DNA from 2 places in the Gordonia sp. DT30 genome. Region 2 is predicted to be linked to the other one. Evidence: riboswitches for the same ligand, from Rfam matches in the RefSeq annotation. Region 2 holds a riboswitch; the other holds the start of a gene.
The links. Region 2 has a riboswitch for cyclic di-AMP ahead of ACLQ3C_RS19320 (transglycosylase family protein). Riboswitches for the same ligand answer to the same signal wherever they lie in the genome.

Region 1: another riboswitch for cyclic di-AMP. It lies ahead of ACLQ3C_RS14785 (C40 family peptidase); the one in region 2 lies ahead of ACLQ3C_RS19320 (transglycosylase family protein).

Annotation. Positions count from the first base shown of each region.
Region 1 covers NZ_JBNCLY010000015.1:63,910-67,280, reverse strand. The annotation lists gene ACLQ3C_RS14790 (NlpC/P60 family protein) at 1-1,017, opposite strand, end outside; gene ACLQ3C_RS14785 (C40 family peptidase) at 1,162-1,752, opposite strand; cyclic di-AMP (ydaO/yuaA leader) riboswitch at 1,769-1,938, opposite strand; gene ACLQ3C_RS14780 (DEDD exonuclease domain-containing protein) at 2,581-3,371, shown strand, end outside.
Region 2 covers NZ_JBNCLY010000027.1:36,749-40,119, reverse strand. The annotation lists gene ACLQ3C_RS19335 (flavin reductase family protein) at 1-125, shown strand, start outside; gene moaA (GTP 3',8-cyclase MoaA) at 122-1,213, shown strand; gene ACLQ3C_RS19325 (MoaD/ThiS family protein) at 1,218-1,466, shown strand; cyclic di-AMP (ydaO/yuaA leader) riboswitch at 1,725-1,901, shown strand; gene ACLQ3C_RS19320 (transglycosylase family protein) at 1,909-2,529, shown strand; gene ACLQ3C_RS19315 (molybdenum cofactor biosynthesis protein MoaE) at 2,641-3,075, opposite strand; gene ACLQ3C_RS19310 (MogA/MoaB family molybdenum cofactor biosynthesis protein) at 3,089-3,371, opposite strand, start outside.

The DNA of each region.
Region 1 (3,371 bases), on a different contig from region 2:
GCCGAAGGTGGACGCGTGGATCACATAGCCGTCGCCGACATACATGCCGACGTGGCTCGCGTCAGAGTAATAGATGATCAGGTCGCCGGGCTGAAGGTCCGGCCGGGCGACGGGCGTGCCCCCGGCCAGTTGCGCCTCACTCGAGCGCGGCAACGTCTTTCCGGTCTGCTTGTACGACCACACCATCAGGCCGGAACAGTCGAAGGAGTCCGGGCCGGTGGCACCCCACACATACGGGTCGCCGATACGAGTCAGTGCGGCCTGGACGGCAACGAGTGCCGGGGCGGTGCCGCGCGGGATCGAAGCCGGATCGAAGTCGATACGGGGGCCGGCCAGCGCTGCGAGCTCTTTACCGGTCAGACTCTGGTAGATCACCCGGACCTGTGCGGCCTGCAGTTGGAGTTCGGCCTGCTTCTTCTGCAGGTCACCTCGTACGCGCTCGGCATCGGTGACCGCCCGGGTCGCCGCTGCCGCCGTCGAGTTCGCGGTCTCGAGAGCCGAAACAGTGTGGGCGCGTCCCTGTTTGAGGGCGGACAGTTCCGTCGCGGTACGGCGCGACACCATCTCGAGGCCGGACATCTGATCGAGCAGGTTTTGCGGCGAATCACTGGTCAAGACTGCGTAGAGACGGTTGGACCGGCCACCCATGTAGCTGACCCGGATCAGCGAGTCGAAGCGCGACTGCAACCCGTTCAGCGCGACCTGCGAACGGTCGAGCGAGGTCTGTGCGTCGGCGGCGGCCTTCTTGGACCGGCCGACGATCTGACGCTGTTTGTCGTACTCGATCTGAGCGTTGTGCATCTGCTCGGTCGAGGTCTCGGCCTCCCGGCTGAGTGCGCGGTAGCGCGCAAGCAACTGGTCGGCCGATTGCGGTGGATCAGCCGCGGCCTGCGGACTGTCGAAGACCGCCCCGAAGGGGGTCATCGCGATCGCCAATACCGCGATCACGGTGGTCAGCGCCAAACGTACGGATCGATTGTGAACGATCGCCGAACCGGCTCCCACGGTTGTCACCACACTTCCCTAGCCACTTCCCCAAACGACACGGGCCAGACACCCTGTGCCCGCGGCGATTCACACCCGTCCTCGACGGGGCTCAGGCGGATCGCGCCGCGCACGATCCGCCCGAAACACACTCACACGTTTTCACCGGAGCCGAGGTCAGTATCGACGAACTCCCGTCAGCGACCAACCCTTGACGGCGGACTTCTCCACCGGCACGCCCTCGGTGGACGCCTGGATGAACTGGCCGTTGCCGATGTAGAGGCCCGCGTGGCTGCCACCGTTGAAGATCAAGACATCGCCGGGCTGCGCGTCGGCGTAGTTGACCGCACGTCCGCCGCCGAGTTGTCCGTAACTGTCGCGCGGGATGGTCTTTCCGGCCTGCTGGTACGACCAGTAGACCAGGCCCGAGCAGTCGAAGGCATTGGGGCCGGCCGCACCGTAGACGTACGGTGCGCCGATCTTGGATTCCGCGGCGCGAACGGCCTTTTGCGCGGCCGTGTCGACCGGCGCGGTGATGCCACCGCCACCGCCACCGGGACGGAACTGGTTCGGAACCTGGTTCTGATCAATACCGGGCAGCGTGAACTTACCGAGATTCGGGATCTCGATGGTCGCGCTCGGCGCCGGAGCGGCCAGAGCCGGACCTGCGGCAACGGCAAGCGAGCCGACGGTCAGCGAGCCCGCGATCATCGCCTTCTTGGCGATGCTGCTGCCGCGATTCGGCTGTTCCAAACGATGTTTGGCCACGAAACGAGTTCTCCTTTGGTTCTCCCTTGACCGCCTACCGAGTTAGCTGTCGGGTTCGGGCCGAGAGAATGGCCCTATGCGATCCGGGCACAGGTGTGCCCGGGGCGCAATTCACCCCAATCCGGATTGCTCCGAAAACGTGTGGTTCCCCGGTTCGTCCGTCGGACGATTGAGCGGTGATCTTCACAGACCACTTCTTGGTGAAGCGGGACGCTCTGCGAAGGTCTCGGAAAGGTTACGAAATCAGATGCAGGTCTGTCCACTAGGGGACACGACGTCCGACTTCGGCCGACGACTAGCCCGCACGCAAAATCCGCAACCCGGGCCTCGCTGCGGGCCCGCACGCTGGGCCGATGGTTAGTTTTGCCGATCGTGCAGCGGCGGTGCTGACCATCGAAGCATCGGCGAAGACGCCTACGGCCGAACAGATCTCGGCGTCGGAATCGCCCATCTGCCGACCCTCTCGGACGCCGCGGCGATCGGGGTCGAGAGCAGCGTCGCCGCTGGTCATGGGCCCCACAAGAAGGCTCATCATGCAGCCGTCACACGCCCGGTGACGACCGGGACAACTCGTGCAGTCGATGTACATTGTGATCTCCATCTCACTCGGTCGTCGTTGGCTGTGTCGGCGGGCGATTCCATTGGAACCCGGCCCCGTTTCAGGTGGGCGACCGGAAGGATTCGGCCCTGGTGCTGACCACCGCCGACGACACTAGGACCGGCCACCGACACAAACGGCTCGTCTGCCGTTCGAGGTGCGCGCGTCGATGCGGCACCGGGGCGGTCCGCCGACGAAGGTTGTCGGTAGGTCGAACTAACGTTCGCGATGTGGTGGCAGATACAGCTCAGCTCTCGTTCGCCGACCTGACCCGGTCGGCGGCCGGAGACCTCGGTTTCGGTGAACGTTCGCTGTTCGACACGACGATCGTGGTCGTCGACCTCGAGACCACCGGCGGCGATCCGGCGCGCGATGCGATCACCGAGATCGGTGCCGTGAAGGTGCGCGGCGGCGAGATCCTCGGCGAATTCGCCACTCTGGTCGATCCGCAGCGGTCGATCCCGCCGCAGATCGTCACGCTCACCGGCATCACCGAGATGATGGTGTACGACGCACCGCGGATCGGCGAGGTGCTCTCTTCGTTCATCGAGTTCGCACGTGGATGTCTGCTCGTCGCCCACAACGCACGCTTCGACATGGGATTCCTCCGGCACAACGCCACCCGGCTCGCGATGGACTGGCCGTTTCACACCAGTTTGTGCACCGTGCGCCTCGCTCGGCGCGTCCTGACGCGCGACGAGGCGCCGACGGTCCGGCTCGGTGCGCTGGCCGAGCTGTTCGATGTCTCGGTGCGGCCGACGCACCGAGCCCTCGACGACGCGCGGGCCACCGTGGAGGTACTGCACCACCTCCTCGAGCGCATCGGCAATCAGGGCGTACGCACCTATGCCGACCTCACCGCATACCTACCCCGTGGCAATCCGCGGCTGCGCGCGAAAAGAAGTCTGGGTGAAGGACTTCCATCGCGGCCAGGGGTTTACCTTTTCCGCGGTCCCTCCGATGAGGTGCTCTACGTCGGCACCGCCACCGATCTGCGGCGCCGCGTGCTGTCCTATTTCAC
Region 2 (3,371 bases):
TTCTGGTGCTGCTGCGTATCCGGCGTCTCGATGCCCATCCGGATGTGGAGCCACTTGTCTTCCACGCCAGCACTTTCCGGGCATTACAGGCGCGCACGTCCGACGACGGAGGCGGCGGGCGATGACCGCCGTCGACCTCGGACTCCCACTGCCGTCGGCACATACCGCCGACGAGCCGGCCGCGCCCGCACCGACGTCCGGTCCACTGCGGGACACCTTCGGCCGCGTCGCCACCGACCTGCGGGTGTCGGTGACCGATCGCTGCAATCTGCGCTGCGACTACTGCATGCCCGCCGAAGGGCTGGACTGGCTGCCCACCGAGGCGGTGCTGAGCACCGCCGAGTTCATCCGGGTCCTGACGGTCGCGGTCACCGAGCTGGGCATCCGCACCATCCGGTTCACCGGCGGTGAACCGCTGCTGCGCCGCGATCTCGAGGAACTCATCGGGGCGGTTGCTTCGCTCCCCGAGCGCCCCAAGATCGCGTTGACCACCAACGGTCTGGGCCTGGCGCGGCGGGTGGACGGGCTCGTCGAGGCCGGCCTGGACCGCGTCAACGTCTCCCTCGACACCGTCGACGCCGCACGCTTCGCCGAGGTCACGCGGCGCGACCGGCTGCCCGATGTGCTGGCCGGCCTCACCGCGGCCGGGCGCAGCGGCCTGTACCCGGTCAAGGTCAACGCGGTGGTCCCGGATCGCGGGGACCTCGCGCGGTTGCCCGATCTCGCACAGTTCTGCCTCGACGCCGGATATCAGTTGCGGGTCATCGAACAGATGCCGCTCGATGCCGGGCATCGCTGGGATCGCGGCCAGATGGTCACCGCGGACGAGATTCTCGCCGAGCTGTCCACCCGGTTCCGGCTGCGCCCGGACACCGTCCCTCGCGGCGCCGCCCCGGCCCAGACGTGGCTCGCCGACGGCTACACCGACGCCCGCGGCGCACCCGCCCGGATCGGGGTGATCGCCTCGGTGACGCGGCCCTTCTGCGGCGACTGCGATCGCACCCGCCTCACCGCTGACGGCGCGCTGCGCAATTGCCTGTTCGCACAGTCCGAGACGTCGCTGATGCCGGTGCTGCGCGGCGGCGGCGACGACATCGATAGTCGCCTCGCCCGACTGTGGCGCGAGAACATGTGGGCCAAGCGTGCCGGACACGCCGTCAACACCGCAGGCTTCCGTCAGCCGGACCGCCCGATGTCGGCGATCGGGGGCTGACGGGGTGCAATTGTTGATCCGCTACTTCGCCGCCGCATGCGCGGCCGCGAAGTCCGAATCCACGATGGTCGACGTTGCCGACGACATCACTCTCGGTGAGCTCGAACACATTCTGGCAGCCGACAATCCGGATTTGGCGCACGTGCTGCCGCGCTGCTCGTATCTGCGTGACGAGATCGCGTTGGCCGACCGCACCCGACAGCTCGGTCCGACGCGCACGATCGACGTCCTGCCCCCGTTTGCGGGTGGCTGACCCGCCCGGATCGTCTGTGACCTTTGTCACATAACGAGTCCATAACGAGATGGACACGAACGGGGCATCATGCCCGTGAACTGCATGGACGCCCGAATGGGGCCGAAATACCCACTGGCAGCCCCGAAATCCGCTGCGCCGAAGGGTATGAATCACCGGCCCGGACGTCGTACTGTACGAAGCGTCCTTCACCGAAGGTCACAACACTGCAAACGACACCATGATTTCCACCGGTCGCGCCGAGCCTCGTTCCCCCGGTGGAATGACGAGCACACATATGGGAACGAGGGCGGGGGACCCACCCCTTCCAGCACGGAAGAACGGACGTCCACGACGTCCTTGGGGTTAAGTCCGGCGACCACCCGGTCTGGCCGGACCGAGCACCTCTCGCTCGAACCCGACAGCTGACTTCGCAGGCGCGTGGAGAGAGGTAATTCGACACATGTCCGGACGTCACCGCAAATCGACGACCAACACCGCAACCAAGACCTTCGCCAAGGTCGCACTGACCGGAGCCGTTCTCGGTGGCGGCGCTGCACTGCTGGGCACCGGCTCGGCACATGCCGCCAGCGATTCCGAATGGGATCAGGTCGCCCAGTGCGAATCCGGTGGCAACTGGGCCATCAACACCGGCAACGGCTACCAGGGCGGACTGCAGTTCAGCCCGAGCACGTGGGCCGCGAACGGCGGTACCCAGTACGCGCCGAGCGCCGACCAGGCTTCCAAGGAACAGCAGATCACCGTCGCCGAACGCGTCCTGGCATCGCAGGGCAAGGGCGCCTGGCCCGTCTGCGGCACCGGCCTGTCGGGTGCGACCCCGCGCACGGCTCCCACCGCGACTCCGGCTCCCCCGGCCGCCCCCGCTGCGCCTTCGACGACCCCGGGCCTGGCACACACGCCGAACGCCCAGAACACCGATGAGGCTCTGGCACAGGTCGGCGACGCCGGCGTGAGCCCCGAGGTCAAGAGCCTGCTGAAGGCCGCCAAGGACAGCGGCTACCAGCTCACCCCGGATCAGCTGCGCCTGTTCAACGACAACAAGGGCCTGATCCCGCTCCCCTGAGCCACCCGGCACTGCCGGCTGACTCGGCCCCAGACAAAGGGCCCCGCACGATGTTCCGACCGTGCGGGGCCCTTTTTCCAATTCTCCGGTCTTCCAACCCACTCAGGTCCCTCAGGCGGAGCCGACCCATTCGTCGCGCCCGTCCCCGAAGTACTGGTGCTTCCACACCGGCAGCCGGGCCTTGACCTCGTCGACGAGCCGCGCGCACAGCGTGAACGCCTCCTTACGGTGATCGGCGGCGACCGCGACCACGAACGCCACGTCCCCGATCTCCAGATCGCCCACCCGATGAGAGACGGCGACCGCGCGCACACCGTCGGCACCGGCGGCGATCTCGGCGACCACGTCCGCCAACACCTGCGGTGCGGTCGGATGTGCCGAGTAGGACAGCCGGGTCACCTCGCGCCCACCGTCGTGATCACGCACGGCTCCGACGAATCCGACCACCGCGCCCGCATGTCCGCCTGCGGCCTCGACGACGAGCGCCTCATGCTCGGCCAGGCCGATCGGATCGGCGCTCACCGCGGCCCGGATCACCACTGCCATCAGCGAATACCCATCAGTGGTCGCCGCCGCGGATCTGGTCGAGCGCGTGATCGAGCACGTCCTCGAGAACCGACAGGCCGTCGCGCACCCCGCCGACGGAGCCGGGCAGGTTGATCACCAACGTCGTGGCGGCCACCCCTGCCGTGCCGCGCGAGAGGACCGCCGTCGGCACCTGCGGCAGCCCGGCCTCGCGAACGGCTGTGGCGAGACCCGGGATCTCGATGTCGAGCAATGGGCGGGTCTGTTCGGGCGTGCGGTCGGTCGGTGCCAGACCGGTACCACCGGTTGTGAGGACG